One region of the Cohaesibacter sp. ES.047 genome, then DNA from elsewhere that is predicted to be linked to it. Evidence: riboswitches for the same ligand, from Rfam matches in the RefSeq annotation. Region 1 holds a riboswitch; each other region holds the start of a gene.
What was found. Region 1 has a riboswitch for cobalamin ahead of CPH65_RS17180 (DUF1636 family protein). Riboswitches for the same ligand answer to the same signal wherever they lie in the genome.
Positions count from the first base shown of each region.

Region 2: another riboswitch for cobalamin. It lies ahead of CPH65_RS06200 (ABC transporter substrate-binding protein); the one in region 1 lies ahead of CPH65_RS17180 (DUF1636 family protein).
Region 3: another riboswitch for cobalamin. It lies ahead of CPH65_RS19140 (DUF4198 domain-containing protein); the one in region 1 lies ahead of CPH65_RS17180 (DUF1636 family protein).
Region 4: another riboswitch for cobalamin. It lies ahead of CPH65_RS19120 (DUF1636 domain-containing protein); the one in region 1 lies ahead of CPH65_RS17180 (DUF1636 family protein).

Region 1 is NZ_LT907844.1:3,743,752-3,748,543, reverse strand. Features, by position in the region: gene CPH65_RS17195 (iron ABC transporter permease) at 1-195, shown strand, start outside; gene CPH65_RS17190 (ABC transporter ATP-binding protein) at 192-965, shown strand; gene CPH65_RS17185 ((2Fe-2S) ferredoxin domain-containing protein) at 962-1,708, shown strand; gene CPH65_RS17180 (DUF1636 family protein) at 2,064-2,543, opposite strand; cobalamin riboswitch at 2,576-2,806, opposite strand; gene feoB (ferrous iron transport protein B) at 3,261-4,792, opposite strand, start outside.
Region 2 is NZ_LT907844.1:1,377,072-1,381,863, reverse strand. Features, by position in the region: gene CPH65_RS06220 (ABC transporter ATP-binding protein) at 1-695, shown strand, start outside; gene CPH65_RS06215 (trans-aconitate 2-methyltransferase) at 692-1,480, shown strand; gene CPH65_RS06210 (hypothetical protein) at 1,654-2,001, shown strand; gene CPH65_RS06205 (copper chaperone PCu(A)C) at 2,197-2,721, shown strand; gene CPH65_RS23770 (hypothetical protein) at 2,749-2,904, shown strand; cobalamin riboswitch at 3,036-3,245, shown strand; gene CPH65_RS06200 (ABC transporter substrate-binding protein) at 3,452-4,453, shown strand; gene CPH65_RS06195 (iron ABC transporter permease) at 4,510-4,792, shown strand, end outside.
Region 3 is NZ_LT907844.1:4,171,294-4,176,085, forward strand. Features, by position in the region: gene cobN (cobaltochelatase subunit CobN) at 1-1,654, shown strand, start outside; gene cobO (cob(I)yrinic acid a,c-diamide adenosyltransferase) at 1,651-2,274, shown strand; cobalamin riboswitch at 2,361-2,586, shown strand; gene CPH65_RS19140 (DUF4198 domain-containing protein) at 2,740-3,531, shown strand; gene cbiM (cobalt transporter CbiM) at 3,609-4,226, shown strand; gene CPH65_RS19150 (cobalt ABC transporter permease) at 4,229-4,792, shown strand, end outside.
Region 4 is NZ_LT907844.1:4,164,599-4,169,390, forward strand. Features, by position in the region: gene CPH65_RS19105 (sarcosine oxidase subunit alpha family protein) at 1-893, opposite strand, end outside; gene CPH65_RS19110 (sarcosine oxidase subunit delta) at 890-1,201, opposite strand; gene CPH65_RS19115 (sarcosine oxidase subunit beta family protein) at 1,216-2,463, opposite strand; cobalamin riboswitch at 2,664-2,875, shown strand; gene CPH65_RS19120 (DUF1636 domain-containing protein) at 2,990-3,433, shown strand; gene cobW (cobalamin biosynthesis protein CobW) at 3,442-4,536, shown strand; gene cobN (cobaltochelatase subunit CobN) at 4,558-4,792, shown strand, end outside.

The sequences.
Region 1 (4,792 bases):
TTGATCGGCAATGATCACCGCTGGCTGGTGCCGTTCTCAATGATCGTGGGCGCCGTCCTGTTGCTGGTCGCCGATACGATCGGCCGATCCCTTTTCTCACCTGCAGTCATTCCTGTCGGCATAGTCGTTGCCTATGTGGGCGTTCCGCTCTTCGTGCATCTGATCTTGAGACAACGCCGGAGGGCCATGCAATGATCCGTATTGAAAACCTATCTCTTTGCTATGGCAAACGCACCATCCTTGACGACATTTCCCTCGCCGTGGAGAAGGGAGAATGCGTCGGTCTGCTCGGGGCCAATGGTGCTGGCAAGAGCACGCTTCTCAGGTGTCTTGCGCGGCTTGCTACGTCGGACAGCGGCAGCATCGAAGTGGACGGGAAGGCAATCGACACCTATCCACGCCGCGCGTATGCCCGCCATGTGGCCTATGTGCCTCAGCATATCCCGGATGATGTGGCGCTATCGGTGGTCGATCTGGTTCAGCTCGGACGGACACCGCACCTGAACGGTGCTTTGGGAGCGCGTGATCGCGACATGGTGATTGCTGCCCTTGAGCGGGTCAACATGGCCCATCATGCATTCTCTGAGGTTTCAAACCTATCCGGAGGTGAACGCCAGCGAGTTGCCATCGCACGGGCCCTAGTGCAGGAGCCTCAGCTTCTGCTGCTCGATGAGCCCACCTCGGCACTCGATCTCAAATATCAGATGGAAACGATGGCCTTGATCCGGACGCTTGCGACCGAGACGGACATGACCATCATCATCGCGGTTCATGATCTTTCCCTTGCCGCCCGCTATTGCTCACGGTTGGTTCTTCTGGCTGAGGGGCGCATTCGTGCGCGCGGAGACTGGCAGCACGTTCTCACAGCCGATCATATCTATCATGCCTATCAGGTCGAGGCCCTCGTAGGCGAAGTTCAGTCCTACCCTTATGTGTTGCCAATCGAAAGCGGAGATGTGCGATGAAACCTTACATTCTATTGCTGGCCAAGGCGGCCATGGCTGCCAAACCCAGAGAGGAATTGCAAGGATTGTGTGAGGCGATCTCTGCAAGAAATCCTCACTACACGACAACATATGCCTTGCAGGAACTTGGAACACCGTCGCTGCGCGCCCGCCTCGGCGAACTTGCCGATCTCAAGGTGCCCGAAGTTATCATCGTCTCGCTGATCTTTCCGATGGAGCCAGCCTTTCCTGCTTGGATCAGAAAATCGGTTCATCGCTGGATCGAACAGCGCGGCGATGCATTTTTCCCGCGCATCAGGATCGCGCATCCTCCCATCGGGGAAACTGACCGGCTCTGCGACATGATCGAGGCGCTGACCTTTGCGGCGGATGAAAGCGACATTGTTCAGGAGCGTGTTAAGGTGCCAAAGGGAACCGTTGTGCCCGATCAGAAATATCGTCTGCTGGTCTGTATGGGGGGAGCCTGCAATGACGCTGGAGCGAGCGTCCTCTACAGTCATCTGCGATCCGAACAGGACCGTTTGAAGCTGAGGGACAGCGGCGCTGGCATGATGAGTTGCAAAACCAGCTGCCTCGGCCCGTGCAGTCTTGCTCCTGTCGTTCAGGTCTGGCCAGAGGGCACTGTCTATGGCGGAGTGGACGAGAAGGATATCGACGAAATTCTCGACAACCACATCCAGAATGGAGCGCCGATAGATGATCTCAGCTATCCAACGAATGGCAAAAAGCAGACACTGAAATGAACGGAGCCTTTTAGCTGGCTTCAACGTGAGAAAAGAAGCGATCAGGTCGGAAGATCCTTTGTTGAGAAAGGACCCCTACCCCGTTTGCGGAATGGGTACGGCTCCGACTCTGATCGCAAGTGAGACCGAAACAGCCAAAAGCACCAGACCAGTCTCAAGATGAGCTTTGAGATAGGAAAGGATGGTCGACCTTCTGACTAAGGCCGAAAAATTGGCTGTTCCGGTCATCCTCGGTAACTCCTGTGCGCCTTGAACGGCGTTGGAGTGGTTCCTTGAGCGTCCCGTGTGAGGACGTCGGCTTTCTTCAGGGCAGAGATAGCAGAAGCGGTCGCCAGCATTTTGAATTGCGCAGCTCTCATGCCGCTTTGCTCTTTTCTTCATTGAGTTCGATGACGTATATGGCGGCGGGCACCAGAACAGGCTTGTCGATGTTCGACTTCCGCGCGGAGCTCGACTTGCTCCAGCCGCTACCGGGCGCAACTATTGACTGCGCCAGCTCGACAAGAACACCGAGGTCCTGATTCTCGGTGACATCGCCAAACAGATAGATATGATTGCGGGTGGCGAGCCATCCGACGAGACACTTTTCTGGACATTGGGGCAGGTCCGAATATCCAGAGATCTCGAACGCGTCCTCAATCATCGGTCGAGCTCTGTGAATAGCCGTGCTCAGTGCCTCAACAAGCCCATAGCCTGCCGTGCAAGCGCCTTGCGTGCGCTGACATGTGGTGCATAACGAGATCTGATGTGAAGCAGTGACGTCCAAGCTCTCCTCCGCTGAGTTGCGGGGAAAAGGACGACTGTTTAGATAGTTGGCAATGGCCAAATCGAGCATATTCAGTCACCTTCCGGAACACCCCGTCCGGGTTACGTTGATAGAAAGATGGCAGGTCTCCTGACTTGCGGGTCATTGCTCAATCGACCTTCCCAGGATGACTTCGGATTTCTCCAAATCCCAGTGGCGTATCGATTCTCACTCGCCGCTTACAGTTGCGGGGGCAGTCACGGAGTTGGCGCCTTTTGGCTATTCCTCACCGTGTTCCCTTTTCATCCCAATGGCATTTCAGCCGATCGGAAACCATCGCTGCTATGTTGGTCTCACCGATGTGCTATAGCAAGCAGGAAATCTCACTTGATGTGGAAAAGAGGAAAAGGAACGAAGTGTTTCCGAAAATCAAGCCATTCTTGCCCCAAAGTGCTCCTACCGCCCTTTGGGGGCGGTGAAGTTGAGATCGCTATAGATCGTACGCTCGCCATATCTGTGGCAGAGGCCTTTGACTTCAATCGCCGTTTCGCTTTGGAGCATCTTGACCTCCGAAAGGTGGGTCCAGAGGGGTTTCACTGTCAAATTCGAAATTGCTTGTGCTACAACCCGAGCAGCCCGGCCCTCCTGTCGGGCATGAAGAGCAGGCTCCCCTGCCGCGCCAGAGCTTGATATAGAGATAGCCAAGCGCTGCGGCTACGACCAACCCGAGCAAGGCAAGATCCAGAAAGCCCGAACCTGCGGCGTCAAACACAGATGTGGTAGACTGATTTTGAGTGGGATCCATAGTTAGTCCTCCCGCGAACTGATGAGCGTGCCAAATGAGACTGGCCTCTCGTGCCGTCCACTAGCCAGTCCAACGACAATCAACAAGGCAAGGGCCGAGAAATAGACGATCGACATCATTTGAATGCCCGTCAGTTCAAACAGATTGCCCAAGGTGTAGACCAGACTTGAAACAGCAAGGCCAAGAGCTGTCGGGAACAGGATCGAGAAAACCATCCACTTGTAGGATCCGGTCTGAACCTTGACCATCACCGTTGTGGCAAGGCAAGGCGGATAGAGCGCAAAGAACAGGATCATCGACACGGCAAGCAAAGCAGTCGCACCTGCTGCTTGTGTCTCAGAGCCCATGCGCTCTTCTAGGGTGGCATTTTGGTCCTCGTCCTGCTGGAATAGAACGCCAAGTGTGGCAACAGAGCTCTCTCGGGCGGCGAAAGACGACAGCAGAGCCACATTGATCTTACAGTCGAAGCCAGCAAATTGTGTAACAGGCTCGAGCGATCTGCCAATAGAACCAAGGAAAGAAGTCCTGATCCGTTCCTCTTTCATGCCCCGCCGGATCGATTTGCGCGCTTTGGAGAGAGACCTTAGAGATCTGCTTGCCTTTTTAGCGACCTTGTTCCCCTTCGGTGGCTTTACCATTGAATAGAAGGAAGGGTTTTGCGCTTTAAAGCTGACATTCACGGCCTTCGAACTCGCCCCCCCGCCCGCATTCAGTTTGGCCCGTTTGTAGTCATTGTAAAAATTAACTAGATCAACGACATTTTCATTGCTCGCCTGTTCCTCGAACTGGGTTCCCTTAACACTCTTCTGGAACTTGGCGATGGCCGCAGCACCCTGAGCCTCAAATTCAGCCATACGCTCACTGGACAGACCGGGGAACTGCAACAGCGTGAACACTACGACCGCGACGGCGACCACGATGGTTCCCACTTTCTTGATGTAAATCCACGTGCGTTCGATTGAGCGTCTGAGCACGGCAGAAACGGTTGGGATGTGATAGGCGGGTAACTCCATGACGAAGGGAGAGGTTTCCTGCCCCTTAAGCAGGGTCATCGTGAGCAACTTGGAAACCAGCAGTGCAAAGATTACCGTCATCGTCGAGATGTAGAACATCATCAGGGATTTATCTTCGACAAAGAATATGCCGAGCAGCAGGGTGTAGAGAGGGACTTTGGCAAGGCAATTCATAAAGGGCACGGCGAAGATGGTCGCCATGCGGGCTCGGTTGTCCGGAATGCCCTTGGTAGCCATGATGCCAGGTACGGCACAACCTCCGGCAAACACGCCACCAAGTATGAGCGGAAGGGTGCTTTGTCCATGCAATCCAAAGCGATGTAGTACCTTGTCGAGAATGAAGGCGATCCTCGCCATATAGCCCGAATCCTCGAGGATGGCGATGAGTGCGAACAGTATGATGAAGATCGGCACATAGTTGAGAAGCGTGTTGGCGGAATCAACCAGCCACAGCCCCATTGCACGGACATAAGGGTCTTCAAGAAAGCCTGCATTGGGCAAAATGCCCGCAACCAGCTCGC
Region 2 (4,792 bases), 2.4 Mb from region 1:
TCGGGCCAAACGGCAGCGGCAAGACAACATTGTTGCGTCTTCTTTATGGAGCAAGTGCACCTGATGAGGGGACGATCCGGCTGGATGGCACCGACATCACCGAGTTTCGTCAAAGGCAATTGGCGCGGCGCATTGCCGTGGTTCCACAAGAACGCCCCACGACCTACAGCCAGACACTGGCAGACATGGTCATGCTCGGTCGGATGCCTCATCAGGGTTTGATCAGCTCTCACACAAAGTCCGACTATAAAGCCGTGATCGACGCGCTTGATGAGGTCGGCTTGCTGCCCCTTGCAGAGCGTCACATCAATTCGCTGTCAGGGGGCGAAATGCAGCGGGCTCTTATTGCCCGCGCCCTCTGCCAACAGACGGATCATCTGTTGCTCGACGAGCCAACCAACCATCTCGATCTGCGCTACCAGCTCGATGTCCTCGCCATGATCCGCAATCTGGAAGGCACCAAGGTGGTCGTGTTGCATGATCTCAATCTGGCGGCGCGCTTTTGTGACCGGATTGCCGTGATGGCCAATGGCCGCATCGTGGCATCGGGGAAACCGGATCAAGTACTGCACGGGGATCTCATCCAATCTGTCTATCAGGTCTCGATGGTTCGCCTTCGTGCACCCGGTGGACAGGTTCATCTTTCTTTCGACAGGCTTTCTCAAGCCGCACCTAAAACGGAGCTACACTCATGACTGAAACAAAAGAACCTGTTCCTTCTGAACGGATGAACCAGGCTCAGTCTCTGCTCAAACGCTGGGATGCACAGCAGACCGGATTTATCCGCCACCGCGATTTGCGGTTCGAATCCATGGTCACCGTTATTCGGAGCATTTGCCAGAACAAGAAACCGCGCGTTCTCGATCTGGCCTGTGGTCCGGGCTCGCTCATCGGATTGCTGCTGAAGGCATTTCCGGACATCGAGATCATTGGCGCCGACAAGGATCCTCTGCTGATCGCAATTGCAAAGGATGTCTTTGGCGAGGATGATCGCGTCACCCTGCTGGAAGTCGATCTCGATTCACCTAGCTGGATGACTGAGATTTCGGGTGAATTCGATGCCGTGGTCAGCACGACCGCTCTGCATTGGCTCGAGCCCCCTATTCTCTCCCGCGTCTATTTCGAGATCGCAGATCTGATCCGGCCGGGCGGCGTCTTCATGAATTGCGATCACCTGCAATATGATGACCATGCCCAATCCACCTTCAAGGCGATCGCCAAACAGGACGACAAGGAAGCACAATCGGCCTCCTTCGATCATGGCGTCGACAATTGGGATCAATGGTGGCAAGCGGCAGAAGCGGTGCCTGATTATGCGTGTGCCGTCAGCAAGCGCAAAGTGATCTGGGAGAACAAGAACGACGCAAAACCCAAGGTGACGCTCGGCTATCACCTTGAAACCTTGCGCAGCGCAGGCTTTTCGCAAACAGGAACCGTCTGGCAATATCTGGACGACTATGTGCTTGCGGCCTTCCGGTAGTTTTTAAGTCCAGACACCGAGCCGCCACACTGCAAGGGTTTCCTTGCTTTGTGGCGGTTCGCTTACAATGCTTCACATGGTTTGCGGTTGGCGGCTGCTGTCTTTCTGGCAAAGATAAGCATTTGCACGTAAATTTGATTGCACCTTGTTTTGGTCACAGCTAAAACAGGAGAATGACGAGACTTGCACCACGCCTCATTCTTTTAGCCAGCCTGTTGATGGGATTCCTGATCCCACAGGTTTCGGCAGGTCTGGTCGGACTGGGACTTGTTCAGGCTCAGACCATCGTCATCTGCACCGGCAACAGCATTGAAACCATCACCATCGATGCAAATGGCAATCCGGTCAAAGCGAGTGAAAAATCACAGCATTGCACCATCTGTTGTGCATTGGTCGTCGCCTTTGCCCATCATGAGACACCAAGGCATCAAGGCGAAAGTGTTGTCGCTGGCCTGCTTGAGTTCGGCCATGCCTCCAGTCATGTCGCCACGCGCCTTGCCCGTGCTCCTCCCCTCGCATAACGCCTCCTATCCTTGAAATGAACCGCCAGACCATCGCACTTTTTGTGTGACGTTTGGCAAGAGACAGTTGCGCCTCAGCCAGAGACCGACCCGCATGCCTTATATGCAGATGGGCGACCGTGGCACTGAGCGCATATGCGAGACTTCCGCGCCCCAAACCAACTTGAAAGCGCGCCGGAAGCCTGGAGAGAGACCATGAAAACGACCTTGAAATCCGCTGCACTCACCGCATTCCTCGCCATTGCGGCAACCTCTGCATCCGCCCACGGTTACAAGCTGGGAGACATTTCCGTCCATCATCCCTATGCCATCGAAACCCCCAAGGTGGTTAAATCCGGTGGCGGCTACATGACCATCACCAACAATGGCGAGAAAGACGACGCCCTCGTTGCAGTCAAGGCGGACTTCCCGCAGGTCATGTTGCACAAGACCGAGATCAAGGATGGCGTCGCCACCATGCCGCATATGCCCAAAATCGTGGTGAAGGCCGGCGAAACCGTCACCTTCAAGCCCGGCAGCCTGCATGTCATGTTCATGGGCCTTAATGGAGACCCGTTTGAAGTGGGCGAAAAAATCCCTGCGACGCTGGTGTTTGAAAAAGCCGGTGAATTGGATGTCGTATTCAATGTTGAAGCCCGCAACGGCAAAGCCGAAGAGATGTCCATGGACCATTCTGGACATGACAAGTCCGATCCCCACGCTGAGCACAAGCACAAATAGGATCGGTCATGACAAACATTGATACGAATGCCGCGTGAGCTTCCCTTCTGGAAAGGAGCGGCACTCTTCGGGCTCGCCATTTCCCTGTTCTTCCCGCTTGCAGGGTTGGCACTGATCGGCGCGTTGTTGATCGACCTTGTCGTGGTGTCAAATCTGCCCCGGCTGAAGGCAGTGGTGAGTTAACCCGACATAACAGGACCGCTCGCGACAGGCGTTGCGGGCGGTCTCATAGAACCAAGAGTTTCAGCCAGAGCATGAAAATGGATGGGCTGGGTTATGCGTCTGAGTTGCTTGTTTGTTTTGGGTGCCTTTGCTAGGGTGCGCGGGCATGTGGTTCCGCAAGTAGAAGCGGATCAAAAGGGAACCCGGTGCGGACTACCCAACAGGGGCCAAAACCGGGGCTGCCCTCGCAACTGTAAACGGTGAGCAATCCTTCATTGCCACTGAGATCTTTGGATCTTGGGAAGGGAAGGAAAGCGCATGAACCGTAAGCCAGGAGACCTGCCACAGCGTCAAACCACGCAACCCGGACGAGGGAATCCGGCAGGAGAATATTTGGTGTACACCAAGCCGAACGCCAGCGCTCTTTAGGATACTTTCATTCTGGATAGACCCAGTGCCTATGTCACTGTGCTCCACCCAGCTTCGCCATCTTGATCAGTTAGCCAGCGTTCCACTGTTTCTTTGCCAGATTCAAGGTCTCGACTTCTTTTGACTTTGGATATCAAAAATGAATCTCAAATTTCAAACCCCATACGCTGCTGTCTTTGCCGTCGCTGTTCTGACATCAGCCCCTTTTTGCTCGGTGTCATGGGCTGAGGACACGCAATACCCGGTCACGATCGAGAATTGTGGCTATGAAACCACCTTCGAGGCAGCTCCAACCCACGCGGTTACCTTGAGCAACAACGCGACGGAAATGATGCTGGCACTCGGCCTTGAAGATCACATGGCCGGCACATCCTACATGGCCAATCTGACGATCAGCCCGAACTATGCCGAAGCCTACAAAAAAGTACCGATCCTTTCGCCTCTCGTGGCGACCACAGAACAGCTGATCGATGCTGAGGCTGATTTCGTTTATGCCGGTTACCCCGACGGCTTCAGCAAGAAGCGCCATTCGCGCGAGCAGCTTCAGGATCTGGGCATGAAGACCCACATGAACACCGAAGGCTGTAATCTGGGCAAATATGGCTTCGAGCAGCTCTATGCTGAGATCCGCACCATTGCCAAGATCTTCAACGTCAAGGATCGTGGCGAAGCACTGATCGAGAATCTGTCTGCCCGCGTCGCCGATATCGAAGAGAAGCTCAAGGACGTCGAGCCCGTTTCGGTCTTCATTTTCAATGGTGGCGAATCCGCTCCCCGCGCTGTGTTGGGCAACACCATGCACTCCACCGTCGTTGAGCTTGCCAAGGGAAAGAACATCTTTGGCGAGATGCCCAAACGCTATGGCACCGTCGCCTGGGAGCAGATCGCGGAGCGCGACCCGACCTTCATTGACGTTTTCTATTCCGGAACGGCAAGCGGCAAGGTCGTCGACAATCCGACCAAGGATTTGGGCGACGTGCGCATCAGCATTCTAAAATCCAATCCCACGATTGCCGAGACGACCGCCGTCAAGCAAGACAATTTCGTCACAATTGACTCCGTCATGGGACAGCCCGGTCCCAGCTCCGTTCGCGCATTGGAGCGTCTTGCCAAGGCGTTCCACCCTGAAGCCTTCAAATAAGGGCTGAATTAGCGGTGGCCTGATATCGGGCCATCGCCAATCCCTTGAAGAAAATCATGTCGATTTTTCCAACAAAAAGCGCCGCCGAAACCGACCGGCAAGCCCAATTGATTGCCGCATTGCAAACGCCAGCATCAGCGGCTCAGATCGGGGCAAAAGACCTGTCTGCGTCTGCTCAATCTGAGCGTCGGTCGATTGCCCGGCGGCAGTATATTGTTGTCCTTTTGGGGCTTTGCTTGTTGTTGGTGCTCATGGCCCTTGCGGGGCTCATGCTCGGCTCGGTTCATATCCCGGCAACGACAGCGATCAAGATACTGGCCAATGCACTCTTGGGCGATA
Region 3 (4,792 bases), 430 kb from region 1:
CCTTCTCGTGTCCATTGCGCGCGTGCCGCGCGGGGGTGGCTCCGGGGACGCATCGCTCCATCGCGCGATAGCCTCTGACCTTGATCTTATCCTTGCAAATGAAATGTTTGATCCAATTGACTGCGATTTTGCAAAAGTCTGGACTGGACCGCGCCCGACTGAGCTGGCCGCAGTTTCTGATGCCCCATGGCGTCATTGTGGCGACACCGTCGAGCGCATTGAAATCTTGGCAAGAAAACTTGTTTCAAAGGATATGACATGCCCCGATGGGTGGCAGAAAACCTGCGCGGTCCTTGATTGGATCGCTGAGGATTTGCGTCCGACCATCAAGGCCTGCGGTTCAGAAGAGTTCGGCAATTTGCTGAAAGGCCTGTCCGGTCGCTTCGTGCCGCCCGGCCCGTCCGGTGCACCGACGCGCGGAAGACCGGACGTCTTGCCGACAGGCCGCAACTTCTTTGCGGTCGATGTCCGATCCGTTCCTTCAAAAACAGCGTGGGCCATTGGCGAATTGTCAGCCCAGCGCCTCGTCGAGCGGCACTATCAGGACGAGGGCGAATGGCTGCAGGCGATCGCCCTCACCTGCTGGGGAACCGCAAACATGCGAACCGGTGGCGACGATATCGCGCAGGCTTTGGCTCTGCTGGGTGTTCGACCGGTTTGGGAGCCTCAATCGGGTCGCGTGACGGGCATCGAAGTGCTCAAGCTGTCAGAACTACAACGACCACGTGTCGATGTAACGTTGCGGATCTCCGGCTTCTTCCGCGATGCTTTTCCGCACCAGATTGATTTGTTCGACAGCGCCGTGCGTCAGGTGGCCGCTCTTGAAGAGCCCGATGATGCCAATCCGATCGCAGCAAGGGTCCGGACTGAGCGACGGGATGCCGAGGAGCAAGGCCTTGATGCCGACCTCGCTGAACGCAAGGCCACATTCCGTGTGTTTGGCTCCATGCCCGGTGCCTATGGGGCCGGTCTTCAGGCGCTCATTGACGAGAAGATCTGGGACAATCGGTCTGATTTTGCCGAAGCCTTCGTTGCATGGGGCGGCTTTGCCTATGGTGCCGGTCAATACGGGGATCGGGCCGCCGAAAGCCTCAAAACCCGCCTGTCCAAGGTGGATGCCGTGGTGCAAAATCAGGACAATCGGGAGCATGACATCCTCGACTCTGATGATTATTACCAGTTCGAGGGTGGACTTGCGGCCAGTGTCGAGGCCCTGAAGGGGACCGCTCCTAAGGTCTATCACAACGACCATTCTCGCGCAGAACGTCCGGTTATTCGCACGCTGGATGAAGAGATCGCGCGCGTGGTTCGCGGGCGCGCGGCCAACCCCAAATGGATCGCCGGCGTCATGCGCCACGGCTACAAGGGAGCCTTCGAGATGGCGGCGACCCTTGATTATCTGTTTGCCTTTGCAGCCACCACAAACGCAGTCGGTGACCATCATTTCGATCAGCTCTATGAGGCCTATATCAAAGATGATGACGTCGCCGACTTCCTGAAGGAAAAGAACCGACCGGCCTATGACGATATGGTGGATCGCTTTTTGGAAGCGATCGAGCGCGGCCTATGGACACCAAGATCCAACAGCGCCGCCTTCCATCTCAATCAAAACCGGTCAAAACGAGGGGACCCCCAAATGGAGATGCTTTCATGACAGATGACATGAATGAAGAGACACAAAACGCGCGCCACACCGAGAAGATGAAAAAAAAGAAGGCAGCCCGAGACAAGATCCTTGCCACCAAGACCATCGAAAAAGGCCTTGTGATGGTTCACACCGGCAAGGGCAAGGGCAAATCGACCGCAGCCTTCGGGATGGCATTCCGCTCACTTGGACACGGCCACAAGATTGCGGTGATCCAGTTCGTCAAAGGGGCATGGAACTCCGGCGAAAAGCAGATTCTGGAAAAATTCCCCGAGCTTGTCACCATCAAGTCTATGGGCGAAGGCTTTACCTGGGAGACGCAGGATCGCCAGAAGGACATCGACAATGCCCGCTCGGCATGGGATGCCGCCAAGGAGGCGATTCTCGATCCGGAAATCCGGTTCGTGCTGCTCGATGAGCTGAATATCGTTCTGCGCTATGATTATCTGCCGATCGACGAAGTCGTCGCCTTCCTCAGGGATGAAAAGCCGGACGATACACACGTCGTCATCACCGGCCGCAACGCCAAGGACGAACTGATCGAAATCGCTGATCTTGTTACTGAAATGACGCTGATCAAGCATCCGTTCCGCTCCGGCGTCAAGGCGCAGGAAGGGATCGAATTCTAAAGGTCAAGTCCAATGCGGTGCATCAATGTGTGATTTGCATTGAATTGCACCATACGGGCAAGTTGACTTGCCTGACCAAAGTCCTTTAGGACTATTGTCATGATGGTTCTCCCTTCCCGAGCGTGGTTGGGAGATTAAAAGGGAACATGGTGAGGTGTACCCATCAGGGACCAAATCCATGGCTGTCCCCGCAACTGTGTTCGGCGAGCCGCCGCTCCTGATTTGCCACTGGTCTTTATGACTGGGAAGGCTTGAGCGGAAATTGGCGACGACCCGTAAGCCAGGAGACCTGCCATCAGGACGTTGATCATTCGGATCAACACTCTAATCAAGACGCCGGGGAATGCGTTTGGTGGAGAGACCGCCTGACGGCATTCTTCGCTTTCGTCGTTGGCCCTCCCTTCTCCAAGAATATTTCTTTTCGCGCGTCTCCACTTTGACAAACCTGTCACGGGAGATATTTTTTTGAACAAATTTGTAACTGCGACTGCGCTCGCCGCCTCCATGCTGTTCTCGACCGCAGCATTCGCCCATTTCCAGCTTGCCTACACACCAGACGTCAATGTCTCGCGTGCTGGAGATGTCCCCTACAAGTTGATTTTCTGGCACCCGTTTGAAAATGGCCATGTCATGGACATGGGCAAGCCGGAAGCTGTCTTCGCGGTTCACAAAGGCAAGAAAATCGACCTGATGGACAGCCTCAAGCCGATGACCTTCAAAGGCTCGGGGAACGAAGCGGACGCCTATGATGCGACCCTTCCTGTCAAACGCAACGGCGACTACATCGTGGTTGTCGAGCCTGCCCCCTACTATGAAGGCAGTGAAGACATCTACATTCAGCAGATCACCAAGAGCTTCCTCAACAAGGGCGGCATTCCGACCGGTTGGAATGAGCCGGTTGGCCTGAAAACCGAGATTGTTCCGCTCAACAAGCCGACCAACATTCTCGTGGGCTCCACCTTCACAGGTCGTGTGTTGAATGACGGCAAACCCGCTGCCGGAATTGAAATCGAAATCGAATATATGGCTGCCGAGCCTGACATGGATGCCAACGCCCCCGGTGAGGTGAAGGCAGACCCTGCTCCAGGCGGCTCTGTTGTCGCAATCTCCGATGAGAATGGCTACTTCACCTTCGGTATTCCAAAGGCTGGGTTCTGGGGCTTTGCTGCCCTCGGCTCAGGTCCGGACACCGAATTTGAAGGCAAGGAACTGTCTCAGGACGCTGTCATCTGGATCAAGGCGTTCGACCTCGATTGATCGATCTTCATGTCACCACCGGCAGTTCGTCTGCCGGTGGCTTCGGGCCTTGAAGGTTCGAAGAAAGGAACAAACAAATGCATATCGTTGATGGTGCATTGGCAAACGAAGTGGTCATCGGAGGGTCTTTGCTTTGTGCGGGCGGTCTCGTCATGGGGCTGCGCAAACTGCACATGGATCTGATTCCGGCAGCAGGCGTCCTCAGTGCCACGTTCTTCGTTGCGTCTCTTATTCACGTGCCACTGGGGGTCTCCAGCGTGCATCTCATCATGAACGGACTGGCGGGCATTATTTTGGGATGGGCAGCGTTTCCCGCGCTGTTTGTCGCGCTTTTGTTGCAGGCTGTCTTCTTTGGCTTCGGCGGCATAACGGTTTTGGGGGTTAATACCCTCAATATCGCAGGTCCCGCTCTGATCGTGGGCCTGATTGCACGTCCGTTTTTGTTGGGAACCTCTTCAGCCACGACCTTTGCCATTATAGGCGGGATCGCTGGCGGGGCAGCGATTGCCCTGACCACGATCTTTGTTGCCGTGGCGCTCAGCCTGTCTGGCGACAATTTCATCGCCGCAGCAAAGCTCGTGTTCTTTGCGCATATCCCGATCATGATCATCGAAGGATTGTTGTCTGCCGCTGCGATGTATCTGATTTTCAAAGTTAAACCTGAATTGCTCGATGCAATGGGTCGGAAGGTGTAGTGATGACCAATTTCAAAACTCTGTTTTTCGGCGCCTTGATGGTGCTTGTGGGCGGGTTTGTCGTCCCGGCTGAGGCTCACAAGGTGATCGCGTCAGCCTATGCTGAAGGCCCGATTATCGAAGGTGAAATCGGCTTCTCCAATGGTGACATGGCAACTGATGCCGTGGTTGAGGTTTTTGATGACCAAGACAACAAGCTTGGCGAGGCGACAACCGATGAGGACGGGATCTTCCAGTTCACGCCAACAAAAGCGGTGCCCCATATTTTCAAGGCCAATCTCGGGGCTGGCCATGTTGCCGAATTCCGCATGGAAGTCGATGATTTGCCCGACGGGATCGGGGCTGATGCCTCAGCCAACGCTCCGGTGGAGGCACCTGCTGCGAAAGAAGTCGCAGCTGCTCAAAGCGAGCTGAAAGCAGAAGGCGTTGACCCGGCCGCCCTCAAAGAGCTGATCGAAGTCGCAGTCAATGATCAGATTGCCCAGATCAAGCCGATTGTTGCAAAGGCTGTTCGCAAGGAGACAAAACCTCTGCGCAAAACCGTCGCTGCCTACATGGAGAAGAAT
Region 4 (4,792 bases), 420 kb from region 1:
ACAAGCGGTCTTTCGTGACTGCCTGTAGCAAGAATGACCTTGCTGGCCCGAATGTGCCAGAGGCGTTGGCGGCAGTTGTCCGGAGAGGAAACCTCGCCCGTATGGTCGAGACGCTTTTCGACCGCCATCAGATAGTTCTGATCGTAATAGCCGAATACATTGGTGTTGGGCAGCAGCGTGACCTCGTCACTCGCGGCAAGCTCATTGACCACACCATCCACCCATTCAAGACCGGGCTGACCATCGATTTCACGCGACTGGGACATCAAAGATCCGCCAAAACGGCCTTGCATGTCCGCGATCATGACACGGGCACCGCTGGCGGCAGCTTCGCGGGCAGCCGCGAGCCCGGCAGGACCGGCACCAACAACGAGAATATCAACATGCCTGTGCATGTGGTCATAGACGTCCGGATCAGCGCCTTGGGGTGCCTTGCCAAAACCGGCAGCCCGACGGATCATCGGCTCAAACAGATGATGCCAGAGGAGGCGCGAGCCGAACATCATCTTGTAATAGAAACCGGCCGCCATGCCCTTGTGCATGAGGGTGCCAAGGGATTTGAGATCATAGTCGAGCGAAGGCGCAGCCGTGATCTGGCTAGCGACGAGCGATGGCCTTAGGGGAACTTCCGTTGCCTTGGTGGCCGGTTCCGTGCAGTTTGACGTGACCCGGTTCAACTGAACAATCGCGTTGGGTTCTTCCGGGCCCGCCGTCATGATGCCCCGCGGGCGACCATATTTGAAGCTTCTGGCGACCATATGGATGTCATTGGCCAACAGGGCCGAAGCCAGCGTGTCGCCTTCATAGCCCATGTAGTAGGTGCCATTAAACTGGAAGCGGATCGGCTGAGAGCGATTGATCAGACCGCCGGTCGGGAGTCGATTGTCTGTCATTTGCTGCTGCCTCCGGTCTTACGCTTTTTCAGATCGGCGAGAGTTGGCTGTTCACCCATGCCATAAGAGCCGATGACGGTATGATCGGTGGTATCCCGGACCACGTTGAACCAGCGGCGGCAGCCGTGTGAATGGTTCCAGCGCTCGCGCTTGAGGCCCTTCTTGTTGGAGCGCATGAAGAGATAATCCGCCCACTGCTCATCGCTGAGCTTGCCCGGATTCTCGGGGCGAGCGCGGTGCGCTTCGCCGCCATAGTGAAATTCGATTTCATCCCGTTCGCCGCAATAGGGGCATTCGATCTTGAGCATTGGTTGTCCCTCCCCTAGTGCGCGACGCCTGCGGCGCCATGTTCGTCGATAAGATGCCCGGTGGTGAACCGCTCAAGCGAAAACGGCGCGTTGAGCGGATGCGGATCATCGCGGGCAATCGTGTGGGCATAGGCAAAGCCCGAACCGGGGATCGCCTTGAACCCACCGGTGCCCCAGCCGCCATTCATGTAGAGATGCTCAACCGGTGTCTTGCTGATGATCGGACAGGCGTCAGGACAGGTGTCCACGATACCGCCCCATGTGCGCATCAGACGAAGGCGCGAAAAGATCGGGAAGAGTTCGGTCAGAGCGGCGATCTGGTGTTCGATCACATGGAACGAACCGCGCTGCGCGTAGGAATGATAGGCGTCGATCCCGGCCCCGAGCACCAACTCTCCCTTATCGGACTGACTGACATAGACATGGACCGCATTGGACATCACGACGCAGTCGAGCACAGGTTTGATCGGTTCGGACACCATGGCCTGAAGCGGGTAGCTCTCGATGGGAAGGCGAAAGCCTGCCATGTCGGCAAGCACAGTAGAGTTGCCCGCAACGCAAATAGCAACCTTGTTGGCCTTGATCGCACCCTTTGACGTTTCAACGCCGGTGACCTTGCCCGCATCACTGGTGATGCCCGTGACCTCACAATTCTGGATGATGTCGACACCGCGCTCGTCGGCGGCTCTTGCATAGGCCCAGGCAATCGCATCATGGCGGGCCGTGCCTCCGCGCTTCTGCAAGGATGCGCCGAGCACGGGATAGCGGGCGTCCTTGTCGATGCTGATGGTCGGGCAGAAGCTCTTCACGCCCTCAGCATCCAGCCACTCGGCATCAATGCCGTTAAGCTTGTTGGCATTGACCCGCCGTTTGGTGTCGCGCACATCTTGCAAAGTGTGGGCAAGATTGAGCACGCCGCGCTGGCTGAGCATGATGTTGTAGTTGAGATCTTTTGACAGGCCCTCATACAGCGAGAGGGATTTCTCATAAAGATGGGCTGCTTCATCCCACAGATAGTTGGAACGAATGATGGTGGTGTTGCGCCCCGTGTTGCCGCCGCCGAGCCAGCCTTTTTCGAGCACAGCAACATTTGTGATCCCGTGCTCCTTGGCCAGATAATAGGCTGTTGCAAGGCCATGTCCCCCGCCGCCGATGATGACCACGTCATACTGTTTCTTGGGTGGCGGGCTGCGCCATTGACGGGGCCAGTCCTGATGATAATTCAGAGCATTTCTGGCAAGAGAGACAAGGGAAAATTTCATGAATGAATCTCTGTAATAATTGCGGTTGCGCTGTTCAGTGGAAACCACCGTGCCATGATTATGATTATATAAGCACCATCTCACAGTGTCCTGAGGTCAAAATCAAGATCAATCCAGTTTGAAAGCAAGATTGTGCATCAACAGTTCGACGGATTTGCAATCAGAAAACGCGCCGCATTGACAACGGGATGACAATCGCGCACAAGAATGCTCAGGATGGTTCTCTGCGAGATGGATCTCGCTAGAGATGAAAAGGGAACATGGTGCGGACGACCCAAATCGGGGCCAATGCCATGGCTGCCCCCGCAACTGTAAGCGGATTGCCTTTTTTAGCCACTGGACCGCCCGGTCCGGGAAGGGAAAAGGTGTCAGACCGTGAGCCAGGAGACCTGCCACCCGAACCCATTCACGACCGGTCGGGGTGTATCGGAGGTGTGGCAGCGCGTTTGCTTCCTCATTTGATTCCCTTTCGGCTGGCCTGTTTGATTCCCGCAGTTTGACTGCCGGGTTCAAGAAAGGAACATCCATGTCCTCCAAGGCCGGAGTGCTGCAGGTCTGCGTAAGCTGCAAACGCCCCCGTGCGATTGATCCGGACACAGCCAACGACGAAGCCAAGAGCGCGGATGCGACCAGCGAGAGCTGTGAAGGTCAACAGCTGTTCGAGGCGCTACAGAATGCCTTTGGCCGCACCCCGGACCTCGATGAAGCGTTTAGCGTCGAGCCGGTCGAATGCATGAATGGATGTCAGTCTTCCTGCACGGTTGCCCTGCGCGCGCAAGGGAAATTTGGCTTTGTCATTGGCCAACTGGACCCAAGCGAAGAGCGCATTGCGGACATCGTCTCCTTTACCCAAAGTTTTCATGAGGCTGAAAATGGGCTCCCACCATGGCGTGCCCGGCCTCCACATGTGCGCAAGAACACCCTCGTGCGCCTGCACCCTTCTCCCAATTTCTCCGAAAGATCCGATTGAGGCTCGACATGAATTTTACTCCTCCCATTGTTGGCAAGAAAATCCCCGCAACCGTCGTGACCGGTTTTCTCGGTTCCGGCAAGACAACACTCATTCGCAACCTGATTTCGCAGGCTGGTGACAAGCGCATCGCTCTGATCGTCAACGAGTTCGGGGATATGGGATTCGATGGTGACATGCTCAAGGATTGCGGCAATCCGAATTGCACCGATGACGACGTGGTCGAACTGAAGAATGGCTGCATTTGCTGCACGGTGGCCGAGGACTTCCTGCCGACGATGGAAAAGCTCATCGCGCGGGACCCAAAACCGGACCATATCGTGATTGAAACATCCGGCCTCGCCCTGCCCCAACCACTGGTTCAGGCATTCCAGTGGCCGAGCGTCCGGGCATCTGTCACCGTCGATGGGGTCGTAACGATTGCCGATGCCGCCGCCTTGAGCGAAGGGCATTACAGCCAAAATGAAGAGGCCATCGCCCGCCAGCGCGCCTCGGACGAGAGTCTTGATCACGACAGTCCGATCGACGAATTGTTCAATGATCAGCTCAAGTGCGCAGATCTCATCGTCTTGTCAAAGGCCGATCTGGTCTCAGCCGAAGCCATGGCAGCCGTCGAGAAACTGGTCTCCGATCATGCCCGCGATGGTGTGAAAATGATCCCGTCAACGAATGGCAATCTCTCCACCGCGGTGCTTTTGGGCCTTGATTCAGAGGCCGAAGAAGACATGGCGGGACGTGAAGCCGCGCACTATCATCACCACCACGACCATGATGATGATCACGACGATGACGATCATGATCACGACCACGATCATCACCATCATCATCATCACGATGATTTCCACTCCGTTGTGGTACCACCCCGCGTTTTCCAGTCGATGGCCGAAATCGAAGCGGCGGTCGGTGAAACGCTGACCCAGCCGGGGATCCTGAGGGTCAAGGGATATGCCGCCATCGAGGGCAAGAAGGCACGGGTCGTCGTGCAGGCGGTCGGTCGCCGTGTTGACTGCTGGTTCGACAGCGTTGCGTCGGATGCCACGGGACTGGTGGTTATCGGGCTCAAGGATTTCGATCAGTCCGCCGTTGCCGCCAAGCTGTCCTGACGGACAAAGAGGTAGCCCAATATGCATATACTCGCTCCGCAGGCAGGCCGTATTGATGACGGAGAGGACGCTGTCGATCTGGGCCAATCGCCCGGCGACATCCTGATCCTGTCGGCCGCCGATAGCGAACTGTCCGCCTTGAGTGCGTCTGAGGCCTTGCGCCAGAGACGTGATCTGAGCCTGCGCCTCGTCAATCTGATGGCGCTCAATCACCCCTATTCAGTTGATCTCTATGTCGAGCAGACGGCGCGGCATG